One region of the Halobacillus sp. B29 genome, then DNA from elsewhere that is predicted to be linked to it. Evidence: riboswitches for the same ligand, from Rfam matches in the RefSeq annotation. Region 1 holds a riboswitch; each other region holds the start of a gene.
The links. A riboswitch is a leader RNA that binds a small molecule or an ion and turns the genes downstream of it on or off. The one in region 1 is predicted to bind S-adenosylmethionine.
Positions count from the first base shown of each region.

Region 2: it holds a riboswitch for S-adenosylmethionine, as region 1 does, so the genes downstream of both, ACTWP7_RS08255 (O-acetylhomoserine aminocarboxypropyltransferase/cysteine synthase family protein) here and ACTWP7_RS07805 (OsmC family protein) in region 1, are expected to answer to the same signal.
Region 3: it holds a riboswitch for S-adenosylmethionine, as region 1 does, so the genes downstream of both, ACTWP7_RS00450 (methionine biosynthesis PLP-dependent protein) here and ACTWP7_RS07805 (OsmC family protein) in region 1, are expected to answer to the same signal.
Region 4: it holds a riboswitch for S-adenosylmethionine, as region 1 does, so the genes downstream of both, ACTWP7_RS19525 (sodium:solute symporter family protein) here and ACTWP7_RS07805 (OsmC family protein) in region 1, are expected to answer to the same signal.

Region 1 is NZ_JBQQCM010000004.1:304,633-312,206, reverse strand. Features, by position in the region: gene ACTWP7_RS07825 (hypothetical protein) at 1-6, opposite strand, end outside; gene ACTWP7_RS07820 (hypothetical protein) at 105-758, shown strand; gene ACTWP7_RS07815 (hypothetical protein) at 832-990, shown strand; gene ACTWP7_RS07810 (sodium:solute symporter family protein) at 1,331-2,944, opposite strand; gene ACTWP7_RS07805 (OsmC family protein) at 2,941-3,423, opposite strand; SAM riboswitch class I at 3,499-3,604, opposite strand; gene ACTWP7_RS07800 (EamA family transporter) at 3,772-4,671, opposite strand; gene ACTWP7_RS07795 (hypothetical protein) at 4,921-5,466, shown strand; gene ACTWP7_RS07790 (YjcZ family sporulation protein) at 5,846-5,971, opposite strand; gene ACTWP7_RS07785 (methyl-accepting chemotaxis protein) at 6,062-7,297, opposite strand; gene ACTWP7_RS07780 (ECF transporter S component) at 7,306-7,574, opposite strand, start outside.
Region 2 is NZ_JBQQCM010000005.1:77,391-84,964, reverse strand. Features, by position in the region: gene kynA (tryptophan 2,3-dioxygenase) at 1-750, shown strand, start outside; gene ACTWP7_RS08265 (polysaccharide deacetylase family protein) at 847-2,193, shown strand; gene metX (homoserine O-acetyltransferase MetX) at 2,255-3,307, opposite strand; gene ACTWP7_RS08255 (O-acetylhomoserine aminocarboxypropyltransferase/cysteine synthase family protein) at 3,328-5,031, opposite strand; SAM riboswitch class I at 5,122-5,231, opposite strand; gene ACTWP7_RS08250 (DUF2188 domain-containing protein) at 5,381-5,578, shown strand; gene ACTWP7_RS08245 (ABC transporter ATP-binding protein) at 6,468-7,259, shown strand; gene ACTWP7_RS08240 (hypothetical protein) at 7,504-7,574, shown strand, end outside.
Region 3 is NZ_JBQQCM010000001.1:95,164-102,737, forward strand. Features, by position in the region: gene ACTWP7_RS00430 (YkvA family protein) at 1-54, shown strand, start outside; gene ACTWP7_RS00435 (UPF0158 family protein) at 68-532, shown strand; gene ACTWP7_RS00440 (homocysteine S-methyltransferase family protein) at 910-1,959, opposite strand; gene metC (cystathionine beta-lyase) at 2,022-3,221, opposite strand; gene ACTWP7_RS00450 (methionine biosynthesis PLP-dependent protein) at 3,218-4,327, opposite strand; SAM riboswitch class I at 4,408-4,512, opposite strand; gene ACTWP7_RS00455 (hypothetical protein) at 4,775-5,038, opposite strand; gene ACTWP7_RS00460 (YdhK family protein) at 5,285-5,866, opposite strand; gene ACTWP7_RS00465 (CAP domain-containing protein) at 6,220-7,002, opposite strand; gene ACTWP7_RS00470 (SDR family NAD(P)-dependent oxidoreductase) at 7,385-7,574, shown strand, end outside.
Region 4 is NZ_JBQQCM010000022.1:18,806-26,379, reverse strand. Features, by position in the region: gene ACTWP7_RS19555 (hypothetical protein) at 27-518, shown strand; gene ACTWP7_RS19550 (hypothetical protein) at 656-988, shown strand; gene ACTWP7_RS19545 (AAA family ATPase) at 1,059-1,823, shown strand; gene ACTWP7_RS19540 (CGNR zinc finger domain-containing protein) at 2,042-2,212, opposite strand; gene ACTWP7_RS19535 (hypothetical protein) at 2,439-2,720, opposite strand; gene ACTWP7_RS19530 (histidine phosphatase family protein) at 3,464-4,027, shown strand; SAM riboswitch class I at 4,160-4,268, shown strand; gene ACTWP7_RS19525 (sodium:solute symporter family protein) at 4,556-6,115, shown strand; gene ACTWP7_RS19520 (SDR family NAD(P)-dependent oxidoreductase) at 6,201-6,944, opposite strand; gene ACTWP7_RS19515 (hypothetical protein) at 7,237-7,574, shown strand, end outside.

The DNA.
Region 1 (7,574 bases):
ATTCATGTCCTTCTCCCTCCTTTCCAGTTATTAGATTTACAATACCCTAAGCCTATGGGAATGGAAAGCTTTTTTAAAAATATACGAAAGGGGGAGACTCATCCATGCCAGTATGGGTCATAGAAGTGGTATTGATTCCTGCGATCGTGGCGATCATGACGCTCGTATTTAATTTGGTTCTACAATGGGGTAAAACTAAATTTGAATACCGCATCGATACCACGAAGTTCAGGCGAGAGCACGATTACTTGCAGCTGAGTGAACTGTACATGGAGCTTTATGCGGTTATTGCGCAGTCAGAATTTCTAAGAGTATTTCACCATTTAGAAGATTTAAGTTCTTTGCACGATCTTCCTTTTATAGAGGTGGAGCACAGGTTAAAACGGTTTACAGATGATTTAATTCCAGGCGAGTTCCAAGTAAACCAGGGGGCGATGGTGAATGCCGCCATCCATTCGTTTAATAAAATGCAGCTGGTAGAACTTATTCTGGAGAAGAAACCATACGCCTCTCAGAAATTGATCAAGCTTGCGGTCGGCTACCGGTACTGTCATGAATTTTTAAATAAGGATGGTCTCGTGGAGTCTCAGTATGAAAAATTTCTAGTCAGCGGTCTGGAGTATATTTATAAAATCGTGACGACGGTCATTCGGGAAACGAATGAAAAGCGGGAAAGCTGTCATCTGGAGTTTATTGAGTCGGAGAAGCACGAGGGAATTATGGAGCATGACATTTTCAAGCTGCGGCATAGAGGATAATGAACTGATCCTTCCAATATGAAGGGAATAAATCCTTTCTGTCGAATTAGTTCGATAGGAGGGAGGTGATGGAATGCAGCACCCATCATCAAAGCTTGATTATCTTATTGTTTACTTGGAAACCCTTTCAAAAATTAAGAGCGGGGATGAAGAAACATATCCTGCGTGGGTTAATGAAAAGATGCAGCAAACATGTGAAAAGATTGAAGACTTAAGCAAACAACTTTACTAAATTATGGCATACATTTACGGGGTGCTTTTCATGCTACCCCAACTATTAAAGAAATTGGTACAAGGGGAAGGTGTTAGGACCCATTGACCTTAATATGGAAGGTTTCCTCTTGAAAAGCAACTCAGTAACTTTTTTATAGTTTTATCGAATGTCGGTAGAAGACTCTTTCACTAAGGAGGTAAGGGGAAGATAAACGAGTTGGTCGCAAATGACTATGGACTTTTAACATTCTAAAAAGCTTAGAGGCAAATAGCCTCTAAGCTTTTTTTGTGTTCTATTTGTTTCTGCGTTTTAAGATTTTCTCCATAACATTAGAACGATTTAGGAGTTCCTTCTATATTTAAGATACTACTTTCTTTTGAAACGACGCTTCGGCCACTTTCGGTTTGATATAAATAATACTTCCGATAAACACGGCTAGTACATTAAGGAATAGAGTCAAACCTACTACACCAGCGGCGTGCAGGGATTCATAGAATAATCCGTTAACGACAAGCAGCAAGGCAATGGCAGCCAACACAACGGCTCCTTTCACAGAGCGGTTATTGGTAATCTTCCAATTTCCATAGTTGAAGGCAACGGTAAACAGGACCATAACGAGAATATTGACGCTCATCCCTACCCAAACTGGGTGGATATTCAAGAAGAAATCAGCCGGGTGCCAATTACTTAAGTGATACCAGATTAATCCTGCTGCAAACCCTCCAAATAGGGAGCCGATCACGGCTCGCTTTGTGACAAGCGGCCAGAATAACGCGGCGACTACTGGAGCGAAGGTGGCAGAGTTTCTCATGGTCCAGGCAAGTACGTTCCACCACGCGGATTGCTCTGTGCGCAGGAAGCCGAAAATGATCATGAGTCCTGTCAGAAGCAGCAGCGACCACTTGGTATATTTGACCAGCTGTTCTGGAGATGCGCCAGGGAAAATGGCGCTTCCGACATCTTTCCCAAGACTGGTGGCTCCTGAGAACTGGCAAGGTGCGCCCCAACCTAAAGCACATGCCCAGATGCCTAAGAAGAACAGGCCGACGAAAGGAGCGGGCAGTACTTCCATTAAATATTGGGGGAGAGCAACGAGTCCCAGGCTTGCGTCAGGAACGACCGCAGCGGCAGACAAACCAAATAGAATACCAAGAAGAATAAATGGAACACTCATCACTTCTGCGACGATTAAACCTTTGCGTCCTTCTTCAGGCGTTTTACAGGACAAGGCCATCTGAAAAGCGGCCTGTGCTAGAATCACGTTTACCATGAAAGTGGCAAACCATACTAGGATTACTTGAAGGCCGGCGCCTCCCCAATCAAACATGCTCGGCTGTTCGGCTGCAAGCTGCTGTAAGCCGGAGATGCCTGGGTTGATGAAGAAGGCCACGGTTCCAATAATAAACATAATAGCAAAAATAATCGTGTTCATCGTTTGGGTAAAGGCAACCGCCCACATCCCGCCCGACTGTAAATAAACAAATAGTAAGATAGCTGTAAAAGCGACGGACAATGATAACGAAACGCCGGTAAACACGTGAAAGGCAGAAGCAAAAGCAATTGCTGTAGCGACGGACCACATCGGAAAGGCAAAGGCTGTAATCGCACCTGATAAAGCTTTAGCCCGTCTGCCGAATTGATCCCCGATTAATCCTGAGATCGTGACGATTAACTTTTCCCGGAAGGATTTGATTAATAATAAGGCAATTAATAAGACTTGCAACGTTTCTGCGACGCCATACCAGATGGCTGAAATTCCGGTCAGGTAGGAAAGCTCGACAATCGATATGTACGTCGAACCTGAGAAGAGGCCCGTTATACAAAAGGCCACCGTCCACCATCTAAATGTCCGTCCCCCTACAAAATATTGCTCGCCGCGATTGGCTTTTCGCTTCGCCACATTACCGACGATGATGAGGGCGAGCGTGTATAATAAGGCAAGTGAAATCATCCAAAATCCATATGAGCTCATATTTGTACCTCCTTGTTGATGTTCCAGATTACTTCAATATTTACGCCTGCATCCTTAAACAAATTGAAAGCCGGGCAGCGTTTTAGAACGAGTTGAATAAAACCTTCTTCGTCGACTTCTTTCTCTGCAAATGTAACGTCCACCTTAAGCGTCACCGTTTGAAAGTGCGGGCTCACATCAGCTGTGCCGAACAATCCTCTGTGATCGATATCTCCGCTTGAAGCTGCCTCAAGCTTTTCAATCGTTAACCCTTTTTCCTTCGCCACCATTTCTACAACGATCATAAAACAGCCGTTAAGCGATCCAGTGATGTATTCCATAGGAGTTAATGCTTCATTAGAACCGCCAAGCTTCTCGGGCTCATCAATTGTAAACGTAAAATCCCGAATGGCATGCGCATTCTGAAACGGGCTGGTGCGCTTGCTTTGTGTGTCAATCGAACGTAATGCTGACTTCTTCTGTGTTTGCTGAACTGTCATTTAATCTCCCCTCCATATAAAAAACCCTTCTACTTTTCTGTAAGAAAAATAGAAGGGTTGGTTTAAATGTCCCGACTCTTATCTTTCAGACAGAAAATGTCTGCTGGAGTGAGCACCTTGTTTATCAAACAGGTTGCCGCGGGATCAAAGGACCAGTTTCCTCCACCGCTCTCGATAAGAAAATTATGAATTTAAAGAATATTGTACGTTTAAATTTAAACATCTGTCAACAAATTTTTTGAAAGTTAGCTTTTGAAACAAGAGAAGGCGGAGCGAGGAAACCTCTTCATCATATGGGTTCATTACAATAAGAAATCAGGTTCTATTTTGAAAAAAATTCAGTAGCACTTAGCTGGCGTGACGCCGTTGTTCCAGATTCATCAGCTTACCGCCAAACTCATTTATAAAAATAGCTGCAAGGATCAATAAAACGCCGATCCACTGCAAAAAGGTGACCGTTTCTGAAAGGATCAGCATGGCTGAAATGATGGCGACTGGAAGTTCCACAGAGCTCAGCACATTAGCGAGACGTCCCGAAATAAGTGGAGCGCCTCCCGCAAAGAATAGGGGAGGAATAACGGCTCCGACAAGCGCAATTCCAGCACCAATCGTCCATAAGCGCATGTCCAGGACAGGAATGGTAGGGATGTCGCGGATGAAGATGAGCACCACAAGCACCAAAGATCCAGTCACCATAAGTGAACTTCGCAGTATAGGGTGGGAATCAACAGCCACCTGACCGCTGAAAAAAATAAAGCCGGCATAGGAAAACCCTGACAGCAGTCCGAGTAGAAGACCGAGGGGGTGTAAATCGAGACCCCCATCTGAAAGTCCTGAAGCTAACACCACTCCCGTAAGTGTGACGATCAGGGAAATCAAGTGAATGCGTTCAGGTGGAGTTTTTGTAAAAATCCATTCATACACCATACCGATCCAGACAAATTGGAAAAGCAGAATAATCGCAATAGAAGCAGGGAGGTATTGCATAGCTCCATAATAAAAGATACTCGTCAGTCCAACTGTACTTCCCGTGGCAGCGATTTTGATTAGATCTGAGGTCCGAATTTCTCTTATACGCAACCCTTTTAAAATAGACAAGCCCCACAGGAAGACAAAGGCAGCGAGCATTTGGACAATATTTATCTGTCCGAGAGAATACCCATACTGAAAGCCTGTTTTTACAAATATAGGGGTAAATCCGAAGCTTGCCGCCCCCAGGAAGACGAGAATAACTCCTTTTCCTTTCATTGCTTGAAACCTCCCATTCTAACGATTTGCTTCTATCATTCGAACACACTGATGCTATTATTTCAAAGCCCCATTGAAAACTCAATGTAATAGAGGAAAACCATTCAGGTATGTCGGATTTTGAGGTGAATTTTTGCAAATCATAGCGATAAATGTAAAACGATTTTTACAGGGATTTTCTCCCTTTTGTCGAAATGATTGGTATAAGGAAATCACTATAAATCAGAAAAAAAGGGAGTGTTCGTGGGGATGTTCAAGAATAGTCTATTAAAGTTAATGCCGTATAAAGAGCAGGGTATGGTGGAAACGAATCTGGTCAATGTGATGAAGCGTTTGAAAATTGAGGATTTTACGTTCAACTGGGACCGCAGCAGCTGTTATGTAGAATTTAGTTATAAAGAAGAGCCATATAAACTGGAACATTCGATAGAAAAAGCAAGGAAGCAAGGGATCATCTTAAAAAATGGTATGGATTGTTTAATAGAACTGACTCAGTCACTTGAAGATCTATGTGTGATTATTGACCGTGGCACTTATAACTTTGAGACATGGATATCCGGCATGAAGCAGCAAGAAGCGATGAATGAGACCCCTATTTATCAAGAAGAGTTTCATATCAGTTATAAATCAACTGGCGAACAGGCTAAAAAGGAAGCTTCCAAACAGGAATCTCCTGATCTGGAACAGCCATCTTCTGATAGAAACGAACAGCTTTTCCCTTTTGGACCTGATTTGTCACTCAAAGATTTCTACCTGAATCAGATTACTCAAAGTGCGGAGCGGAAAATACAGTAGAATCAGACTGTGGATGATAAAATGGATATTAAAAAAGGACTCCTTAAATCAGGAGTTCTTTTTTAATGATTCTGTTAAATTTTTGCGTTGGTTCGTCGAAAATGTGCCGTGCTGACCTGCGATTGGGTCGCGATCGTGCGCAATTGAGCCGTGCTCAGCGGCAATCGGGCCTTTACTCCACTGAAATTACTCCATTCTGCCAGGGGAAAAGGAGTCGTTCCAGTGAGCACCCTTTATCCAACCTAAAAAGCCAGGCCCTTTGTTTAAAAGGCCTGGCTCTTACGCTCATTTAAATAGACCAGAAGGCACGGAAACGCCTCCCGGTATGCGGAGTGAACCATCTGAAAACGGGTATCAATGACTCACTGCTTTATTAATACTAGTTATAAAAAGATGCTCCTACAATGATCAATAGAATGAACAAAACAACGATCAAGACGAAAGTACTACCTCCGTAGTTTGCTCCGCCGTAACCGCCGCCATATCCACAGCCGCCATAGCCCATATCTTCACCACCTTTTTTTGTCCTATACGATAGGCTATGAAAAATGAGGTAAGTTGGGAGGGCGGATGACCAGTGTGGTTTTAAAATAAATCAAGAGCCCTTATGAAGTGGATCTTGTTCCTTACGATTGTTTAATTTACTTGGGCGGATCCAGCTGACATTATCAGTGGTTTGCAAATGCTCCTGAAGGTTTGCTTTGATTTTCTGGATATGTTCCACCATGGTCATGGCGGTCATATCAAGTTCCATCATCGTCGTCTGATGTTCCATGATTTTTTCAGAAGATCCTTCGGTGTTCGCGCTCAGCTGCTGAGTGAGCCGGTGGATTTCTGCGAATTTCTCCTGCGTCTTTTTCTTTTCATTCATCACGTCTGCGGAATGATTCTGTACCTGTTTGGATTGGTCATGGAGTTCAGAAATATTTCCGATCACCTGATCGAAAATCACCGTCATTTCCTCGGATTTTTCTTTTCCTAAGTTCAGGGCTTCTGTTTCTGTTTCATAGGACTTTTTCTGGTCAGAAATACTTGCGTTGACCTGGCTGATGACATTTTCAATCGTGTCAGCACTTTCTTTAACCTGAGCGGAGAGCTTACGGATTTCGTCGGCGACGACCCCGAATCCTTTCCCGTGTTCTCTTGCTCTTGCTGCTTCGATGGAAGCGTTTAAAGCAAGAAGGTTGGTCTGGTTGGAGATGTATTCGATCGCTTCAAGTGCTTCTGTTACTTTTTTCATTTGTTTCAGAAGTTTTTCATTAAAACTGCCAAATTGTTCGGTGACCCGAATGATCTCTGTGAACACGTGGTTGAATTCGTCGACTTTTTCTTTTCCATCATTCGACAATGAGCGGACACTTTCAGAAGTCGAAGCGGAGGTTTCAATGATCTCACTGAGAGACTGAATCATTTCATTAATGTTGTCCATTTGGCTCTGAAACTGAGTTAAGTGTTCTCCTTCGATCTGGATATCCTCAACCATTTCCATCAACTGAGTGCTGACCTGCTCAGATGACTCCGTTACTTGTGTATTCATCTTGTTTAAGTGTTCACTAAGAGCCTCGACATGACGAAGTTCTTCCAGGGAATGACGGATGGTTTGATGGTGATTTACACCCTCATCCATTTGAGCGGATTTCTCCTGCAGGGCACTGTTTTTGACGGTGGAAAATAAGAAGATGAGAAGGGCTGCTGTCACGACAGTTAGTCCCCCTAGGATGGAAAGGCTGACTGCAGGATTAAAATAAAAGGATAAACTATAACTTAATGCGCCATAAATGATTACGGCCAGGCTGATGGACAAAAGTGGAATAGCTCGTTTCAGTTTCATACATGTACTCACTTTCTCTTGGAATTAAGAATCCTGTCCAGACGGAAGGAGAAGGGAAGACCGATTCCATAGATCATCCCAATCTTCAACATGTTAAAAGGTACAATCACATAAAGGACGGCGGTTCTAAAATCGGTGGCCAGCGGATTAAATGATGTGAATTGGCCGACATACTGTTCTTTCGTGACCCCGATCAGCTCCATGATCGCGGGAAGAATGAAATAATAATTTAATAGATACATCGTGGATAAGAAGACGAGAATCGTAATGGCAAAAA
Region 2 (7,574 bases), on a different contig from region 1:
GAATTGCTGTCTGCTCAAAAGCGTTTGTCCTCTCATCATGATGAAATGCTGTTCATCATTATTCATCAGGTAAGTGAATTATGGATGAAGCTGATCCTTCATGAGCTAACAGAATCGATCCATGCCATTCAGAAAGGTGAATTGGCTTCTGCGTTTAAGATGCTTGCCAGGGTTTCTAATATTCAAGTGCAGATTATTCATGCATGGGATGTTCTTTCCACTCTGACTCCTGCTGAATATATAGAATTTCGGGACAAGCTGGGACAGGCTTCTGGATTTCAGTCCTATCAATATAGAATGGTTGAATTTGCCCTAGGCTATAAAACCCCTCATGTATTGAAAATTTATCAGAAATCGCCTGATCTCCATGAAGAACTTACAAGAGCTTACGAATCTCCAGGAATTTATGATGCCGCTATACAAAAATTAGCAGAAGCGGGTCTGGATATTAGTTCAGATGTACTTCATCGCGATTATACAAAGTTATATGAAAAAGATCCTACTGTAGAAAAAGCGTGGATGATAGTATATAAAGATGTCAATCAATACTGGGATTTATATCAGTTAGCTGAGAAGCTGGTTGATATTGAGGATCGCCTACAGCAATGGCGTTTTCGTCATATGAAAACGGTTGAGAGAATCATTGGCCATAAAACTGGTACAGGGGGATCCTCAGGAGTCGGGTATTTGAAAAAAGTGCTGGATCACAGATTCTTTCCTGAATTATGGGATGTTCGTACAAGTCTATAGCTGACGGATTAATCTGAAAATAACAAATACATTAATACAACATTACATTTGTGTTACAATAGGTGGTGCCAAAAAACTAGCAAAGAGGTACGACTAATGAAACCTATTATTATATACATGGCTCTTTTTAGCTTACTGTTAATGGCAGGCTGTTCTTTCATTGCAAATGCTAATGAGGATTCCAAAACCAGTCAGGCAGAGCCCATCTATGACGTAAATATACAAACGGAAATTGTAGAATTTGAAGAATATCATATCACAGTCCATTACCCGGACACGCCGAATAATCAAATTAATCAAACCATAATAGACTATGTAAACCAGAAAAAGGCAGCTTTTAAAAAAGAGAGCTATAAGGCCTTACAGGAAAATGAAGTTAAATCTTCCCATGAATTGCACATCGATTATGAAGTACTGCACCAGGATCATCGTTTTTTCGTAGTGCAGTTTGAAGAAACAATGGATGTAGTACCAGGGGAGCCGGTCATTAAAAAAACCACTATAAATTTCGATAAAAAGAACGGAAAACGCATCGAATTGAAAGACTTGTTTAAGGAAGATCTTCCTTATATTGATCGACTCGTGGAATTTACGGCTGGTACCCTGAAGAAAGATGGGGACTATTCGGAAGATATGGATAGTGCGTTAAAAACGATCTTTAATAACAATCTTCATATTGCTTTGACCGGAGAAGGAATTGCTGTTTATATCAATGGTGTAGCAGATTTTCCTGAAAAGGTTGTTCTTGGGGAGAAAGCTGTAAATGAATTGTTGCGTCCTGAATATGCAAATGCATTAGAATTGACTGGAAACATCAAAAAGGAAGAGCCAATATATAAAGAAGAAGACTCAACTTTCTCTGCTGAAGATTATCGTTCACAACATGGACGTTCGGGAAGCAAAGAGGTTGCTCTCACATTTGACGATGGTCCTCATCCTGAGGTGACAGCCAATATCCTTGAAACATTAAGCGAGTACGAAGCTCGCGCTACTTTTTTTATGATAGGAAAACGGATTAGCTACTATCCTGAAGTTGCCAAGCAAGTAGCTAAAGAGGGTCATGAAATTGGAAATCATACGTGGGATCACCCTCGTTTATCCCGCTTACCGCAAAAAGAAGTGACGCAGCAAATTGATTCAACTCAACAGATTATTAAACAGGTAACTGGACAAAAGCCTGATATTATCCGTCTGCCATTTGGAGATCGTCCTCCTGTTACCTACAAAAAAGAGATCGGCACTGTGCCTTGGACTGTAGAAGTAAAAGGATGGCAAAAACTTGAGCCTTCTCAAGTAGCAGAGAATGTTTTATCTCAAGTGGAGGATGGTTCTATTATTTTACTTCATGATCTTCAACCGTCTATGGAGGAAGCTGTAGAATTAATTGTGAAGTCATTAAAGCAGGAAGGCTATACATTTGTAACGGTTAGTGAATTAAATTAAGTAAAAATAAAGCAGCCCGGGCATATCGCCAGGCTGCTTTATTTTGTATGTTAAATCAAGCTCAGTTAATCTTATTTCCAATCCAGGAAGCCCAGTCGTTGAACTCCACTAAAAATCCATCATGACCGTAGTCGGTATCGGAGTGAAAGTGTTCACTCCCTGGGACATGGTCGCTGAAGCTTTTAATAAAATCAAATGGGTAAAGCAGGTCGTGTTCGAAACTTAGTGTGTATACTTCCGCTTCATAATGCTGAGACGCCTGCTTCCAGCCGCCTCGCCCCCGTCCAATATCATGGTGATTCATGGCTTCCAGTAAATATAGATAACTGTTAGCATCAAAGCGATCTTTAATTTTATCGCCTTGATAGTCTAGATAGGACTGAATATCGTAGGATGCATCTTCTTTTTGATTCCGATCAAACCGCTTCTGGAAAAGGGTTTGGCTCCGGTAAGTGATCATCCCTGCCATTCTTGCAATTTCGAATCCTTTGAGGTGTTGGTTCGAAGGGTAGTTTCCATGGTTAAATGAGGGGTCATCCTTAATGGCACGCGCTCCGATGTGATTAAAAGCTATTCCATAGTCACTTAAATAAGGTGTCGCAGCAAGAATAAAGAGCTGTTTCATATAAGTCGGATAAAGCAGTCCCCATTCATAGGCTTGCATGCCCCCGAGAGATCCGCCAGCGACAGCATGGAGGCGATTGATCCCAAGTTCACGTAAAGCCATCCGCTGTGAATGAACGATGTCACGAACGGTTACCGGCGGAAAACTTAATCGGTACGGTTCACCAGTTTCCGGGTCTAAACTGGCTGGACCAGTAGACCCGTGGCATCCACCTAATACATTAAATGTTATAACCTGAAACTGGGAGGTATCAATGGGTAGTCCTCTGCCAATCAATCCGGCCCACCAGCCAGGCTGTTCCTCAGAACCAACCGCATACTGGTTTCCTGTTAACGCATGGCAAATTAAGATAGTTGGAGCACCAGGTGGGCCGAATCGTTCATAAGCCAGTTCCACATTTGGCAATTGATCGCCGGATTCAAATGTAAAAGAACCAATTGAGATGGTTTTATTCTGAGACTGATAGCTGGTGGGATTTTTTACAGACATGTTCATGCCTCCTTTCCAGTTTAGACAGAGAGTGGTGTTTCCGTGTAAGACTGCCCGGAACGTAACGCTATTATAGATTCGTAAAGACTGAGTCCTTTAACGAGATTATCCTGATCTTCTGGTACCGATTCTCTTGACCATAACAAGCCAGGATTAATCTCTTGAGCTGAATGGATCAATTCTTGATCGAGCTCTTTTGCATAAAGAACATCAACCACAGGCAGGGAGGAAGCCTTAAGGTCTTCAAGGTTTTCCGTTTCCACAACCTGAAAACCTAAACGTGAAAGCTTCTTCGCTTCGATTGAAAGTTCATCGTTGGAAGCAGTTCCCGTAATAGCGATAACTCTCTGACGCAGTTCATTATTCGAACGATCCAACGAGGACGTCAGTGTCTCTTCTACAAGGGTTTCGGCGTGATGATAAGGTTTTGAAAAACCGGTGGCTTCTTTAAGGCCCGCATCCAGCTCAGCTATTAGATCTTCTATTGATTCAAGCCCTACAGACAAACGTACTAATTCTTCCGTTACCCCGGATTTTTCGAGATTCTCATCACTTAACTGCTGGTGTGTGGTAGAAGCAGGATGAATAATTAGTGATTTCGCATCCCCAACATTGGCTACGTGAGACCAGAGGTTCGCTTGATCAATCAATTTTTTCCCTGCCTCACGCCCACCTTTAATGCCGAATACGACGATCGATCCATATCCATAACTGAAGTATTTCTTAGTAAGCGGATGCGTTGGGTGCTCAGAGAGTCCGGGGAAATTCACCCATTCAACGCCTTCATGAGACTGCAAGTATTCAGCAATTTCAAGAGCCTGATCAGAGTGTTTAGTGATTCTTAAATGAAGGGTCTCAAGACCTTGAAGCAGCAAGAATGCGTTATGTGGACTTAAGCAGGCGCCCGTGTCACGGAGCAGCTGCACTCTCAACTTAACAGCGAATCCGGCTGGACCTACATCCAGACCAAAGCGGACGCCGTGGTAACTTTCATCAGGTTCCGTGAATCCTGGAAATTTTTCATGATTCCAGTCGAAGCGCCCACTGTCTACCACGAGCCCGCCGATTGTCGTTCCGTGACCGCCAATCCATTTTGTAGCCGAGTGAATGACAATATCCGCTCCCCAGCTGATCGGTTTGCAAATGTAAGGAGTAGCGAACGTGTTATCGATGATAAGAGGAATATGATGTTCATGAGCTACATCAGCAACCGCTTCAATATCCAGCACATTTAAGCTCGGGTTACCGATTGTTTCAGCAAAAATAGCTTTAGTATTAGGGGTAACCGCTTTTTGGAAATCTTCTGGGCTGGTTCCTTCAATAAAATGAACAGTAATTCCATATTTAGGAAGGGTGTGTACGAACAAGTTATAGGTCCCCCCATATAAATGGGAAGAGGCTACAATTTCATCTCCAGCGCTGGCAATATTCAAAATGGCCATCGTTATGGCAGACATGCCTGAAGCGGTGGCTACAGCCGCGGCACCATCTTCAAGTAAAGCAATGCGCTGCTCTAATACATCGACAGTTGGATTCATAATACGCGTGTAAATGTTGCCAGGCTCTGCTAATGAAAATAAGTTCTGGGCATGGTCAGTGTCATTAAAAACGTAAGAAGTGGTCTGATAAATCGGAACAGCACGTGATCCAGTAGTCGGGTCGGGCTGCTGACCTCCATGCAGTAATAAAGTTTCAGGTCCAAATTTGTGAAAAGGTAATGTCATTAATAATCCTCCCTAAATTTATCATTCATTAATTCTAAAATTAAAAAGCCCTCTTCTTAAGTAAGAAGAGGGCGTAGCAATCAGTTCCTCCACTTATCTTCCAGATCCATAGATCTGTAGGAATTAGCACCTTTTCAAGTATCTCCTTGAAGGTTGCCGGGCGTCACAGGGCCTAGTCCCTCTGCCACTCTCGATAAGAGTTTTTAATATTCAGCTATTTATTAACTTGTATGGAATTATAAATTGTTTTATGCTTAATTGTCAAACTATTTGTGCAAAAACCAAATACGTTTGAAATGTCAGTGGGGTGGGAATGGTTTAGCAAGTATAGCAAAAGGAGTGAATAGACATGAAGGAATACACAGTAGCACCTAATAAAGACGTAACAGGCTGGTTGATCAAAATAGAAGATGTTGCCCCTACGGATTTGTATGATGAGCGTGATACGGCAGTAGCAAAAGCTGAAGAAATGGCTCAAGATAACAAACCAAGCAGACTCTATATTTTAGATCAGAACCACGAAGTTGAAGAAGAAAGAAGTTATTAATTAAGAAGACTCCCAAAATGGGGGTCTTTTTTTATAAGTAGCACTTTTATATTATCGTACAATATTATTAAAGAAAAGCTCCCGTTTGTTGAAGACTCAGTTTCGAGATATTGGAGGAGCGGAAGGTCCTCCGGGGGACGATTTCGCTTTCCGTGGGCATGTGGTAAGCTTCCTCAGGCTTCGCCTTCCGGGATCTTACCGATCATGTTCATCCCACAGGAGTCTACATCACCCCCCTCCGGACCTTGCCGAATCAGAAGCTCGAAAATGCACCAAAAATGCCTACTAAAATTAACTGGAGAGCGAAAGAGTATCTAACTTATTTAAGTATGCAATCCCTGATATATAAGAGGTTAAGGCTGATCCAGAGCGATTACCTCTCTTATAGAAGGGTCCGTTCACTCCTCAATCATAGGATGGCGGAGGAAACGACGAGACTCCCGCGGGAGAAGGAGCTAGGCGAGACCCCACAGGGAGTGATAACGACTGAGGAGGCTTGCCAGTTCCCCCGCAGGAAAGCGAGTTGTTTCCGCAGCCAACACCCTCTCTAAATGAGCAACGGACCCGAATTATCTCGAATTCGAGTCTTCAATAATCCGGCCCTATTGCTTAATAAGCTTTTTATTATAAATTGTGAACTTAATTTATTAGATCAGTTAAGGATGTGTGAAGAGGGCGAGTCTTATCGGAGATTCGGGTGTATTGGGGCGACTTGTTAATTTTAAAGAATTTTGAAATAATTATGATTACATAATTCCCATTGGGAAAATCGTCACTCTATGTAAAAGGAAGTAACGATGTTAGAAAGGAAAGAATTTTAAGTCCTGCCAGGGTATTATGCGTACATAAATTCTTATAAATTGTAGTCGGATAGAAGGGAGTCACATCTATGGTGCTGGAGATGGACAACGTATCTTTAAGACGCGGAGACAGATGGATTCTAAAAAATATTAATTGGCATATTGAAGAAGGACAGCACTGGGTCCTGTTGGGGCTGAACGGTTCTGGGAAAACGTTTATCCTTAATTTACTAAATGCGTACACCTTTGCAACAAAGGGAGAGGTTAATGTATTAGGTATGCAATTTGGGAAGACTTATCTTGCAGAACGACTGCGTAAACAGATTGGGTTTGTATCTTCAGCGATTCAGCAGAAGATTCATCAGGAAGATAACGCTTTTGAAGTGGTGCTGAGCGGAGCGTTTGCTTCCATTGGACTTTACGAAACCCCTACGGACGCTATGAGACAGAAAGCTATATCATTGCTTGAAGACCTTGGATGTATGGACTATGCTAATCGAAACTATGAAACTCTTTCAAGCGGGGAAAAACAGCGGGTTTTAATTGCACGAGCATTAATGGCGGATCCTTCTCTCTTAATTCTAGATGAACCCACTAACGGCCTGGATTTTATTGCACGCGAAAAGTTACTAGAATCCATCGAAGAGATTGCAAAAAAACCAGGTGCTCCCACTATGATTTATGTGACTCATCATGTAGAAGAAATTCTTCCGATTTTCCACAAAACTTTACTGCTTAAAGAAGGAGAAGTCTTCAACGCAGGAGACACAACTAAAATGATTACGAGTCTGCAGCTTTCATCCTTTTTTGGATTGGACGTAGAAGTACGCTGGCACAACGAACGTCCTTTTCTTTCTAAAGTACAGGGAACTTCCGTATAACCAACAAGCAGCTCCCGATATAAGCACTGGTGATAAAATTTATGCCCAGTCTTCCTATGGATTAATTAGCTGTTCCCTACTTATCCAGTTTGCCCATCATTCTTATTTGTGTTAAATATAAGAAAGGAATGCGTGGTATATCAAAATTTTATTCTTGAATAGCAGTTGAAAATATCTGTAAGCTCTTATATGATAATGATTATATACAGTTTCAGAGCTTTGATTTCCGTAGAGGAGTGATCAAATGTTAAAGGAATCGGACTTTCCCACAGATGAACTGAAAGAACAGTGGATAAAGGTGCGAAACAAAAAACT
Region 3 (7,574 bases), on a different contig from region 1:
CTGGACGATTTGGAAGATCCGTCTAAAAATTCAGCGGAAGATCCGCAGCAATAGTTGGAGGAAGACTATGAATCAAGTAAACATACGTGAAGTGGCTGAGGAAATTGAGTTGCAAACGGAAGATACGCGAGTCCTTGTTGATAAAATCGATGGCAAGGTCTTTCAGATAAGTGAGGAAGCGTTAGTTGACGTAGAAGATGAGAAGGACTTTTCCCATTTACTTGAATGGCAAAGAGAAGAACGCCATTTAGCTCAGCACATCTTAGAGAATGAGACTCGCTACGTCCAATTGCCGGATTGTTCAGAAGTGGACGAGTATCAGATGATGGAAGCATTCATCAACTCTCTTGAGGACGATCAGATTCATAACGATTTACTGAGATCCATCCGTGGAAAGGGAGCTTTTCGCAGATTTAAAGACGGAATCGTAACTTATGGGGTTCGTGATCAATGGTTTGAATTCAAAGATGAGCAATACCGGTTGCTTGCTATCGAATGGTGCGAAGAAAACGACATTCCTTATAAAAAATAAGGCTTTATTAAACTTCCGTGTTGATTTTAAAATAAAGCTCCTGTTTGTTTAAGACTCAGTTTCGAGATAAATGGGCCCGTTACTAGAATGGGTAGGAGGGCTGGTGGGGAAATAACTCGCTTTCCTATGGGGGAACGGTGAGCTTCCTCGCTCGTTTCACTCCCTGCGGGATCTCACCTAGTTCCTTCTCCCATGGGAGTCTCGCCATTTCCCCACCAACCCAACTCTATTAGGGGGGGACGGACCCTTCTTTAGAAGTGCAGATTGTTGGACTTGATCCTCTCTAAATCCAGTGGTATCAGACCTTTTCTAACAAAGCCAAAAATAAATAAAACTTTAAAAAACGCCTGTCCGGATTTACGGACAGGCGTTTTGACTTATGCTTTCGTCTTATAAGAAGTGATGTGATCCTGCAGTGTATCGTCCTTGCCGAACAGGAAGTGTTTCTCCATATCCGGGGAATACGTAGAGTTTACAGCCGTACGTCCTACGGTTTCTGCAACTTCACGAAGCATAGCCGGAGAAGCTCCGCAGCAGAGTCCCAGGTAGTTCACGCCAATGCTGTGTGCTTCTTTTGCCCATTCGGCGAGCTCATAGCGGTTCGTGTAAAGTGGATCGAGAGACGTTGGGAACGTCGTTTCTGTCGGAAGTGTACAAGCGCAGCCACCGTCCGGCAGGTTGAAGAAGGTAGGGTGTTCTTCCGTCGTACGGTAAGGAATGGGAAGGGCACCTACATAACCGTCCACCGTATTACGGATTTTTTCTACATATGGCTGCATTGTAGCTGGTCCGCGGAAGCAGTTCATTCCGACGACAAGAGCGCCTTTTTCTTTTAATAGACGGCAGGCTTCTTCTACCTCATAGCCGTCCCGAAGAATATTCTCGCCCATTAGACCGAACGTGATCACAGCAGGGAGATCTTGTTTTTGAATTTCTTCAAGAGCAATCAGGGCTTCCTCATAATAATAGAAGGTTTCACCGTTCACAAAGTCTACGCCTTCTTCCTTACACCAGCCGATCATCTCTGCAAACATGCTTCTTGTTTTTTCAACAGCTTCAGGATCATCCGGGTTGAACAAGTTCGTGTTGGAAATGTTTCCGGCTACGAGCGCTTCTTCTTCTGGATGTTCCTGCGCAACCTCTTTGGCTAAACGGATAGCCTGGCGGTTAAGCGGTTCTAATAACTCCTCTTTACCGATGATTCTCATTTTTTCGCGGTGTCCGTTATAGGTGAACGCTAAGACGACGTCGGAGCCTGCGAGCATATAGTCACGATATGTCTGTTTTAGTGCCTGAGGGTTATCAAGAGCAACTTCCGGTACAAAGGATCCGGCCTGTAAATAGCCGCGACGCTCCAGTTCAAATAAGTATCCTTCTCCACAAATAACGGGTCCATCCTGTAATCTCTGTTCTAATGATCGTTTCATTTCATTCAACAACCTTTCCATTTTGTAATCATAATTATATTAGTTGAAAGCTAATGCCCTTTTTACAGGGACACGCCGACTTTCTGTCTAGTACGGGCAACTGCCTGTAAAGCTTGTTCAATGTCTTCAATTAAATCACCGGGGTGTTCAAGTCCGACGGAGAGTCTGAGCAAACCATCAGTAATACCACGTTTCGCTCGTTCTTTTTCCGGCATAGCTGCATGGGACATCGTGGCCGGATAGGATAGAATCGATTCCACAGCCCCAAGGCTAACGGCAAAGACAGGGAGACGGATCTGCTCCACAAACGCTTTGGCCGCTTCTTTATCCGGTAGCCGGAAAGAAAGTAAAGCACCTGCTCCGGTAGATTGTCTCCTGTGTATCGGATGACCGACATGATGGGAAAGACCTGGATAGTAAACTTCTTCCACCAGTGAGTGATCTTGCAGATGAGAGACTATTTTAAGCGCTGAGCCTGACGACTGTTTCATCCTGGCGCCGAGTGTCTTGATCCCCTGAATGAGCTGGTAAGAGTCCTGAGCGCCGAGAATAGAACCGAAGGAGTTTTGAATAAAAGCGAGTCTCTCTCCAAGTTCTTCATTTTTAGTTACGGCAAGCCCTGCTATGATATCGCTGTGACCGGATAAAAACTTGGTCGCACTATGCAGGACGATATCGGCTCCAAGCTCAAGTGGATTCTGATAGAGCGGCGTCATGAATGTATTATCCACGAAGGTTAAACATCCATGGGCTTTAGCAAGTTTTGCCACTCCTTCAATATCTGTAATATTTAAGCAAGGGTTGGACGGCGTCTCTACATAAATAACTTTTGTATTGGACTGGATCGCCCGGCTGGTTTCATTGAGATCGGTCATGTTAACGAAAGTGTGATCGATATTGTACTTGCCAAGCATTTCGGTGATCAACCGGAATGTCCCGCCATAGACATCTTTGGAAACGAGTACATGGTCACCGGCGGAAAGCAGCATAAAGGCAGAGGAGATAGCTGCCATGCCAGAGGAGAAGGCGAGACCTCTTGCGCCGCCTTCCAAGTTAGCGATTGTATCCTCAAGCACCTGTCTCGTTGGATTTCCGGACCTGCTGTAATCATAAGGCCCCATCGTATCGAAGCTTTCCTGATGGAAGGTTGAGGATAAGTAGATTGGTACATTCACTGCACCGGTAGCCGGTTCGTGATGACTTCGATTATTCGCAGAGCCGTGGATGAAACGGGTTTCCAACTGATCGTTTTCTGGCCTCATTGTATTTCCTCCTTTTGAATAGCAGAGAGAGCGTGCTTCAAATCATCAATCAGATCGTCTTCATGTTCTGTACCTACCGAGAAGCGAAGCAGCCGGTCACAGATTCCGCGTTCTTCCCGTTCTTCTTTTGGAATATCCGCGTGCGTCTGCGTTGCCGGGTACGTAATGAAGCTTTCGACTCCTCCGAGACTTTCGGCAAAAGAGATGACCGACAAATTCTCAAGAAAATCAGAGATGCTGGAAGGATCGTCCACACGGAATGAAATCATTCCTCCTTTTCCAGGATAAAAGACTTCTCTAATGCCCGGATCGTTTCTGAGAAACTCAACAATGGCCTTCGCATTCGCCTGCTGTTTATCGAAACGAAGCGGCAGGGTCTTTAATCCACGTATTAAGAGCCAACAGTCAAAAGGGGAGAGGACAGCACCTGATGAATTTTGGAAGAAAGCGAGCTTCTCACAAATCTCTTCTCCTTTGGCGACGACCACACCGGCTAATACATCGTTGTGCCCGCCGATATATTTGGTAGCGCTGTGGATCACAATGTCCGCTCCTAAATCCAGCGGCTGCTGAAGATAAGGCGTTAAGAATGTGTTATCGACAATGAGCAGGAGATTGTGTTTCTTAGCAATCTTTGAAACTTCTTCTATGTCCACTTCTTGCAGCAGCGGGTTGGTCGGCGTTTCAAGAAAGATGGCTTTGGTTTTCTCGGTAATGACACTCTCAACATCCGTGAAATCGGAGTAGGTTGAATGGATCTGGTAAGCATCTGCGTAGTGTTCGAGTAAACGGTACGTGCCGCCGTAAATATCTTCCGCAACGATCAATTCTTCATTTGCACGGAACAGGGAAAGGATCAACTGGATCGCTGCCATTCCTGAACTGCAGGCGAAGGCTTGATCACCGTTTTCAAGCTGGGCCATGCCTTCTTCGAGAAGATGGCGTGTCGGGTTTTTGGTGCGGGTATAATCATATCCTGTGGATACCCCGAGTGATTTGTGCTGATAAGCGGTAGATAAATAGATGGGCGGATTCACAGCCCCTGTTTCTTCATCACTGTTATTGCCTAGCTGGGCTAAAATTGTTTCAATCCTGTTCCGTGCCATGGTGATCATCTCCTTCGTAAAAAAATGGATATAAAAAAAGGACCTCCTTGAAGAAGAAGGTCCTTTATGTATAAAGAGTCTCCTTATCTTCAAGGTATAACTACTACCTTCTGGATTTAGCACCGTGCCAATGGCTGGTTGCTGAGGTATCAAAGGGCCAGTCCCTACACCTCTCTGGATAAGTTTTATTATTATGTAATTTTTGGAAAAGCAACTGCTGAACACTTTACATGAAAGGTATGCTTAAATCAAGAATGATATTAAAAATTACTAAAAATTTCTTTCAAAAATTAGGCGGTTATCATTTCGCTTGCGATTTACAATACAGGAAAACAATTCAATAATCAATAGAGTTTTCAGAAAAAAATCATTTTTCTAAAACTGATACTTTGTTTAAAGAAGATCATTTAACCCCCCAGTCCACCTAAAGACAGAGGGGAAATGATTTTACGCATATTGCTGAAGCTGCTTATACATTTGTTCGCCTTCTTTGTTCAGGACGTTACCTTTGCCGTGACATTTCGAGCATTCCTTCACATAACTGGTTTCTTCGATGGCCATCTTCCAGGCTAGTGTCTCATTGGCGTAGTTTACACGCTGGTAATGGTCCACAATTAAATTGGCTTTCCCATCATCATATTCCTTATACTTTCCAGATCCGTGACAGAGAGGGCATACATTATATAGAGTACTCACCGATTGAGTCTGCATTACGCTCACTTCCTTATAGTTTATTATTATAAATTATGATTGATTTTACGTAATATTCAGTCTATTTGCAAGGTAATTTTCTGTTTTTTCCAAATATAAAAAAGAAAAAAAGTCATGAGAGTGGATAGAACAAGGGTTCAGGGCATTTGTTAAAATATTTAACGTGCGTAGAAAGAGAGAGGATATAGTTTTATATAAGTGTAAAATAGTCATGAAGAAACCCCGATTGACGGAGGTCTGTAATTTCTATTTAGCTGATAATTCGGCTTCTGTAACCCACTTATGATTGGTCACTTCTTGTCCGCTGTCCGTGTCTGTATAGTCCACCATATAAACAGTTGTTTCTTCGGCAGATTCCACTTGGGCTTTAGCTCCACTCATTCCGTCACTATGGTCTGCATTTACGGTTACTTCTGAACCCGGATCTAACTTTTTCTGGGAAGGATCTTTTACTTCTTCATGAATGATCCATTTATGATTCTCCACTTTGTCACCAGTGATAGAGGATGCATAAGATACGCTGTAAGCGGTGGTTTGATAGGCTCCTGTTATCGTTGCTTCTGCTCCATTCATTCCAGGCATATGCTCAGCGTTAATCTCAGCCTTACTCCCTGGAGGATAGGCTGGGTTTTCAGCTTCGCGCAAACCTTTAGGCAGTTCACCCGAACCGGAATGATCCATGCCGGCATGTTCATCGTGAGTGGATTCTGAAGAAGCACTTTCTGTGCTTTTTGGCGAATCATTGGTCTGCTCAGCATTGCTGCAAGCACCTAACAATAGAACTGAGGAAAAGATGAGACTCCCTATAGCGAATGTTGTACGTTTCATAATTTTCCCCCTTCAAGAAAAAAACTTTTAATAGATATAGATAAAAGATACCCCGGGCACGTATGTGTATTCAATCGTTTTATTCTATATTTTTACAAATGAATGTGCTAGATTTTGCAGTTGTTTTTATCCAGAGAGGGCTGACACTAAAGGGGCGTAGTGTTGTAGAATCGCTATCCGTGGCAGCACACCTTATTGCAGGTATGGGCGGCGCGATAGTTTTCACGGGGCAATAGGGTAGGTTAATGCCGCAATAGAGTGGGTATACATAACAATTGCTGGTACGAGCGCGCCCTAAGTAAGAAAAAGCCACCGGAATCTGTAATCCCGATGGCTCCTATACATAGATCTATTTATTTACCAATGAACATTTGTGTCCAGTAGTTTCCATCTTCTACATAACCGACCCCGATGTGAGTGAAGTTCGGATTCATGATGTTTTTACGGTGCCCTTCACTATTCATCCAGCCCTGGACTACTTGCTCAGGAGAAGTATGGCCCATAGCGATATTTTCACCAGCTGTACGATAGTCGATGCCATAGTCTTTTAACATATCAAACGGAGATCCGTAGGTTGGGCTGGTGTGGGAAAAGTAGTCATTTTTCTGCATATCAAGAGACTTGTCTCCCGCGACAGCACTTAACTCTGTATCAAGTTCGAGAGGCTCTAGTCCCTGCTTCGCACGTTCCTGGTTGGTCAGTTCGACGACTTGCTGTTCAAAATCTGAGACTTCAGATTGGTCGGCTTGATCTGTGGTATTTTCTTGAGGAACGGCCTGTTCGGACGGCTGCTCCTGCTGTTCAGGCTGAGCTTCAGGTGCTTGCTGAGCAGGTTCTGCTGGTTCTTCCTTCACAGGTTGTTCCTGAACTGGGGCTTCTGGCTGTTCAGGTTTCTCTTCAGGCTGATTTTGAGTTTGGAATTGCTCCAGAAGAGACTGAATATCCACTTGTTGGATATTTTGACTCTTTAAAGCTTCTTCATTTTGTTGAACCCAGTTCACTACATATTCTATATGAACATTTCCTTGCTGGAATTTATGAGACTCGGTGTCTCCTGATGATGCGAGAGAAATTGCTGGAGAAGCTAGTAGTGATAGTGCAAGAGATCCTGATAGAATCAATGATTTGCCTTTCATACTCGAATTCCTCCTTGAAAGTTATGTTTTTGGAACAATTTCATCCTATCATCTGGTTTTTGTAATAATATTGGATTTTTTTAGTAAGAAAGAGACGAACTTAAATCTGAACATCTCTTAGGGAAAATTATCGCTTCGGCGAAAGCAGATAGATCTTTAATTTTCGGGAAATTTAAGTACTACTATGAAAATAGTAAAATAAATGTTTCTCTGGAATTTTTATCATTTAGTAGTATAAATTAGCGGCGTCAGATGGTTGACAGGGGTTTTAATACCTTGGTTTTTTTACAAATATGTCTGAGATGTTACATCGATCCTATTATAAATTTTAAGAATGACTGCCTAAACAAAAGGGAAGGGAACAGGAGAAAGGATGAGGCTAATGAAATTAGAAGGAAAAATAGCACTAGTTACAGGTGGATCAAGAGGACTTGGGAAAGTCATCAGTAAACAGCTTGCTGCTGAAGGAGCACGAGTGGTGGTGAACTACGGAAGAAATCCGGACCCGGCCAATGAAACCGTGGATGAAATCAGGGGAAAAGACGGAGAAGCCATCGCTGTACAGGCTGATA
Region 4 (7,574 bases), on a different contig from region 1:
AGAAGCATCAAGAGGGTGAGAGTGTTATGTTTTTGGTAAAAGGAATGAATTTATTTTCGGTAGGTTTAGTATTAGTTACTCTTTTGCTTTCAGGTTGTGATAGTAATGACAAACCAATGAAGAATAATTATTACTTATCATTATCAGGAGAAAGTGAGCATTGGGAAGTGGATTCCTATGATATTGAAATTAAACCCGATACTTTCAAAGCTGGAAACGGAAGCCTGACTATGAAGAATAAAACGGAGAATAGCGCTGATTTCTTTAATATTGAAGTCTATGCTGTTATAGATAATGAAGATAAACTGGTTCAGGCAAAGTCAGTAAAGGGAAGTGAATTAGACATAACCCAAATGACTACGGGAGCAACTGGAGGTGGAACTTTTTTAGAAGTTAATGGAGTACCTATTTCACTTGAAAATGTTAGCGACATTTATATGAGTATTGAATGGCAAGATAAAAGTAAGACAATGGAAGAGAAAATAGATCTGTATAATCAAGAAGGGTTTTTCAACTGACGGCTGTGTTAGTTGAAGGTTTGCTTCAATATATCTCGAAGTCCAGTTTTCAAGATAAAGGGGCGCTCGTTTCAATAAAGATGATGATTCTTTACTAAAGGAGCAGTTTACTTTAATAAATGGAGCTGGTAGATAAAATGAAATGTCTATGTATACAACAGGAAACAAATGAATTAAAAGTAGAGGGAGATGTGAGCGCAGACCCTATATGGTGTAATCGCTGTAATTGTAACCTTGACATAGAAGAGATTCCGATTGAATTCGACTTGAAGTTTGAGTTAATGAAATGGATTGAGAAGTATGGTGAATGGATGAATTGGGATAAAGATGGAATAGTTCCTAATGGTGTTAAACTCGAAGAAGAGCATAATAAAGAAGGGTTGAAACTAACAGAAAAAGTACAGAAAGAACTTGAAGGAAGATATAACGTTTCATTTTCACCTTCAACATTTGCAAAGGAATATGGATAGAATACAGTAAATTGTATTAACGGGTAGCTAAAAGCTTTAGGAAGTAAATAAGAGTGAGGAGGGTTGCAGAGTGAAATTGAGTAAAGACAATCAGTACCTTAAAAGACTAAACCTAAAAACAGAAAGTATAAACTCATATGAGACTTTTCCATTTAGTTTATCTGTTATTAGGAATTTTAAAGAATTGCTATTTCATCCTAATGTTACCTATATTATCGGAGAGAACGGAATGGGTAAGTCAACACTGTTAGAAGGTATTGCTATTAAACTCGGCTTTAATCCCGAGGGTGGAACTCTCAATTTTAATTTTTCCAATTATGATTCTCACTCTAACTTAGAACAATATTTACTATTGTCCAAGGGGACTAGAAAGGCAAGAGACAGCTTTTTCTTTAGAGCTGAAACTTTTTACAATTTAGCTACGAACATTGAAGAGTTAGATAGTGACTCGTCATTTGGTCCGAAAATTGTCGATTCATTTGGTGGAGATTCATTACATGAACAATCACATGGAGAATCTTTTTTTGCAGCATTTAACAACCGTTTTCAAGGGAATGGTTTATACATTTTAGATGAACCAGAAGCTGCTTTATCCCCGTTAAGACAAATGTCTCTGCTTTCCCGCATACATGAACTTGTTAATAAAGGTTCTCAATTTATAATATCTACTCATTCTCCAATCATCATGGCTTATCCAAATTCAAAAATTATACAACTTAGTGAAGAAGGAATGAAAGAGACAACATTAGAGAATACCGATCACTACATGATTATGAAGCAATTTTTTGACGACAAAGATCGGCTATTACATCACCTATTTAAACAAGACAGTTGATTGTAATAAATAATGAAAGGTTTACTCAACTATTTTGAGTTCGGGTTTCTAATGAAGGGGCGCTATAAGTTCTTCTATAAGCGCTTTTCAGCGCAAAAGACAGAGAGTTTATTCGACTAAATTTCAAATGTACACACTTCTACTAAAACAAGGAGCCCTTTTCCATCAGCATCTTCAATCTAACCAAGAGTGATGGTATAGACTACCTCCCTCTCTTTTTATACCAGTTTATTCTTATCGTAATGTTTCCGGGCCTTCACCCGATTTCCACAGACGCTCATCGGACACCATTTGCGTTTTCCTTTCTTGTCCACAAACAACGCTAAACAAGTTGGATTCTCACAATACTTTACTTTAGAAAAAATCCCATTCTCGTATGCCTGGAGCATGAAGAAAGTCAGTTAAGTAAATAAATCCATCTGTCCCTCCCCGGCGGGGCACGGGAACAAGCGATCTGGAAGAAATTATAAAAGGGGGTGTGATCTCAGTGTGTGTTTCTAATGAATAAATGGGGGGATTACGGATCGAAATATGATGGAAATAGCTTCTCCATTTTGACTAATCAAGTTACCCAATAAAAAACCGCAAAAAGATGCTGTTTGCGGTGTGGTTTGATTAGTAAGTGGCTTTTCCATATGCAGTAGCTGTGAGGGTTGCTTGACCGATAACCGATAAATTATCAGTCTCATCTATTTTGTAGACGGAGAGAAAATAGGTTACTTTTTTCTCGTACAGCTGAATCGGATCAACATAAAGCACTGGAATCGGCTGACCGAGAGCATCGCTTCCTGCTCCGTCGATCTCTATATCAGCGCTGTAAATGATATTTGCGGAATTGATGCTGTTTTTGTAGATCCGTACTCCGATACTTCCAGGTGTTACTGAATTATTGTTCACAAGAAACAACCCGTTTAAAGAGACGGCACTACCAGCTTTTAAATTTGTGAGTGTAACTGTAGAGATAGTGAGACCTGGAGCAACCGGAATAGGAGCATTTGTAGTAAAGTCTTCATTTGCATAATCGAACTGGATGCTCTGACTGTCTTTCTTTATATACTCCCAACATTTATATTTAGTATTCCAACTTGGGTAACAAGGGGAACAATAGGGGAATTGAGAAAAATTTACTTTATTACTGTCCAAAAAAAATTTCCTTTCTATAAAAATGTATGAGTAAGATAGCTCTTTCTATTCTATGTTTGAGGGATGGAAGTGAGAAAGACAAAAACCCAGGAAAACGATAATAATAGGTAGACTGCAACTTTCAGATTTTCATGGAGGTTTTCTTTTCCAGGAACGCTACCAAAATATTAGATACTTATGTTAAAGTGTTTTTCACCGTTGAGTCTTACGTTATAAGCTCATGCAGTGGATTTGATATATCTCAAACTTTTACTAATGAAGAGGGGTACCTATCTCGCTTGAAAACATTAGTGATACATATTTTTTTACATTCATGAGATGGGAGATAAAGCTGGAAATCGTGAGGTGCGGGGTAATTATTGAAGATAGGCCAGGGTGAATTCTTTTACAGAGAAGAACACGATATTTGGTGAATTCCCGGTAGCACATTAGAGGTAAGAGAGACATTTGAAGACACCGTTAGACGAGATTACATGACTAATATACAGGAGGCTGCCATGACAACAAACATTTATATGGTGCGACACGCTCATTCTACATATACACCAGACGAATTAAATAGGCCGTTATCAGCAGAGGGAACTAAAGAAGCGGCTAAAGTCAGCGCACGGCTCATAGACGATAATATCGAGCACGTGATCTCGAGTCCTTATTTAAGGGCCATACAGACGGTTGAAGGATTAGCTTCTGCTCTCGGGCAAGAAATTCATATAATGGATGGGTTCAAAGAAAGGAAGTTAATAGAGGGAGGAGCTGATAACTTTGAGGAAGCCATTCAAAAAGTATGGGCTCAGCCTAGTTTTTTCTGGGAAGGCGGAGAATCAAATGTGAACGCCCAGGAAAGAGGCGTAAGAGCCTTGAACAACGTATTAGAAAAATATGAAAATAAAAATGTCGCCATCGGTACGCACGGTAATATTATGGTGCTCACCATGAATTATTTTGATAACCAATACGACTTTGAGTTTTGGAAGAATCTTGCGATGCCAGATATCTACAAGCTTTCTTTTGAGGCTGATCAGTTCGTAGGTTGTAAGAGAATATGGAAGGATTCTTATTGAGTGATTTTTCAGTATGGATCATCGCTTCTATTCTATGATTCTTTTCTGTTTTTACTAATTTCAAATAATGAATTGACGAAATAGAGGGGTATGATAGAATGGAGTCTAATTAACATTCGAATATTTTGAATTTTCTTATCGAGAGAGGCAGAGGGACTGACCCTGTGAAGCCTCGGCAACCGGCTGATTTATGCACGGTGCCAATTTCAGAGGAAGGCGAAAGCTATTCCGGAGATGAGAGAGCAAGCGGCAGCCAAAAGACAGTTGCCCAAAGCCCTTCTCTCTTCGTGAGTGAAGGGTTTTTAATTTTTCTAAAGGAGGGCAGTAAAAGGTTCGACACAAAACAATCGGAAAAAGGAGGATGGCCATGTTCTTAGCGATGATGGTTTGGGTGGGGACTATGATTTTTTCCTTCCTATTAGGAACATTTCTCTGTTACAGAGTGGAGAAATCAGGTGTAAAACGGTGGGGAGCCACCGGACGAATATTTAAGTATAAATAAGCTAGCAGGAAGGAAGTTACTGACAAATGATATGGTATATTCTCGTATTTAGTTTTTATGTTCTATTTTTAATATGGGCAAATGTAAAAAGTCTTAAGAAAGCAGAGTCGATCGATGACTATACAACGGGCGGACACCGAATGGGGCTTCTTCTTGGAATCGGTACCACAGCAGCAACATGGGTAAGTGTAGCTTCTGTTATCGGGGTCCCCGGTTATTTGTACAGTTCGGGTGTATCGGCTGTGATCGGCTGGGTAGCCGGCTGGTGTTTCGGCGGAGCCTTAATCCCTATTGTTGCTTACAAAATAAGAAGACCGGAAAAGCCTGCCAGGACGTTCCCTGAATTTATCCGGCATAGGTTTGAACCTTTTCAGAACAAGAGTACATTGCAGGCAATTGTTGGTATTTTAATGTTTATCGGTTATTTGCTGCTCGTCAATATTCAGGTAACTGGGTTTGGCATTGTTTTTTCAAGTATCACGGGCATTGATTATAAAATTGCGATTTTCGGATTCTTATTATTTATATTAATTACAAGTGTAGGTGGATTCTGGTCTGTGGCTGCCACGGACACGTTAAATACGATTTTGATTATGATCGGCGTATTACTTGCGAGCGGTGTAGTATGGTCGTTAACCGGTGGAATCGGTAATATAGTCGATACGCTTGCGACGACAACCTCGCCGACAAACGTGGGAGGGCCGGAGCTTGAAGAAGGAATTTTACTGTCCCCGTTTGGGACATTTGGTATTGGTGCATTACTTTCCATTTTTATATCGAATTCGTTAGGAACCCCTTCTTCCCCTCACTGGGTCACGAGGATGCTGGCTCCTCAAAATGTGAAAGTAGCGATCTTGCAGGTACTGGGTACGATTCTGGTATTGATTTTCATTATGACGCCACTGATCGTTATTGGCCTCGGGGCAAAAGTACTGGTACCGAGCATACCTGTAGATAAAACGACGGACTACATCATTCCTTTAGTCATCCAGCAGTACACGCCGCCTATTATCGGAGGCATCACGCTGGTAGCTATCTGTGCAGCGGCTATTTCCACGGCAAATTCGATGCTTTTGCACTGCGCCACTTCTCTTTATTATGATGTGTACTTAAATATAGCTCCAAAACGAATCAGTGAGAAGAAGTTTAAGAACTGGCTCCGCTTAAGTATATTTGGAATTGCAACCGCAGCCGTTCTCTTAGCTATTAACCCACCATGGTTCTTGGCTATGGGATTTGTCTATGTGTATGGCGGATTTGGGGCTGCGTTTTTCCTCGTTGTGTTCTTAGGGCTGTACTGGAAGAGAATGAACCGGGCAGGAGCCTATGCCGGTATCATCATCGGGGCGGTCGTGTATGTGGCAGCGAAGGCAATGGGGTATGGACTGCCATTTGTCATCGCCGTTACGGCATCACTGATTGGGGTGCTGATTGCCGTTTACTTTACGAAAAAAGCACCGCTTGAAGCCTATGAACCTTACTTTGAGGCGGAAATTAGTGATTCTACCAGGGAAGTACTGGAGAAGATGAGATCCACGACTCAGGAAGAACCTGAAGTGAAAAATGACCGTTCTCGTATCGGTTAGAATGATTCAAATAGACGTAGGAGCTGCCTATTGCAGGCAGCTCCTACGCTTTTTTATTACGATTCGTCCCGTGTATAAATGAACTTTACTGAGCCGTATAGCCGCCATCCACCAGCATATTGGCTCCGACCATAAAGGAAGCGTCGTCACTTGCGAGAAAACTGACCGCTTTCGCAATTTCCTTAGGCTGACCCAGTCGTCCAATCGGGTGTGCACCTGCAAGGCCCTGGCGCATTTCCTCATCGGCATTTTCCAGAATTGCCGTTTCAACGTAGCCTGGACATACCGCGTTTACGCGTATATTGTTTTTCGCGTAAGTAACCCCTAATGTGCGGGTAAGGTTGACGACTCCGCCTTTGGCTGCGGCATAAGAAGTTACCGAATCCTGTCCGACGTGTCCCAGGATCGAAGCGTTGTTGACGATTGCTCCACCGTTTTCCTGTTCGAGCATCTGCGTGATAGCGTATTTGTTAGATAGAAACACACCGTTGATGTTTACATCCATGAGTTTCTTCCATTCTTCATAGGAAAGCTCGTGCGCCGGTGTAGCGTCGCCAATTCCGGCATTCGCAAATAGAATATCCAGCGAACCAAATGTGCCGACCGCCGTCTGAACCATGTTCTTAATATCTTCCTCAGATGTGACGTCGGTTTTTTGGAACACGGTTTCATAACCCTGGTCATTTAACTGACTGGACAATTCGCTTCCCTGTTCGTTCAAATCGGCAATCACCACTTTCGCACCCTGCTCGCAGAAATCCTTCACGGCTGCCTCGCCAATTCCACTAGAACCACCTGTAACCACAGCAACTTTACCTTTTAATTTCATGGCTATCCCTCCTATATTTTTAATAAAGAAACCAGTCTATATTTTCCACTATTGGAAAATAGTGAAACGAAAGACATTTTGGCCTTCATTTTTGGAAAGAATAACGGCTTGATGCTTGGGTTCACGAGGTTGAGGTAAAAAGTAGTAAGTATTACGTTTATTTCAATTATGTGAAATAAACTCATAAATACTCTAATTATGTTAATATGTGGAATATGTTTCTGAAGTAAGCAGTAAAAGATACATAGAGTTGTAGATTTTTGAAAAATTTTCAAACAAGGAAGTGAGTACCGTGAAAAAAGTCAGCCTGCTTTTCTCTGCCATCCTCCTGGTCTTTTTCCTAATCGCTTGTACAGAGAGCTCTTCGACAAGCACCGATCAGAATGAAAAAGGAGAAGCTTCCTCGGAGGAAGCTTCCTCCGAGGAGCAGAATAATGAAGAATCTTCTTCAGAAGAGAAGAAAAAAGAAGAAACGAAGCCGCCGCAGCCTTATGAGCCGATCGAGCCGGCTGAAGATGCCAAGCCTCTGAAAGAGAAGATGTCAGAAGAGCAACTGGCGAAGATGCCTACCGTGGAGGCTCATGGAGGGGAGCGCGAACGGATGATTCCAGTGGGAGAGACGCTCGTCAA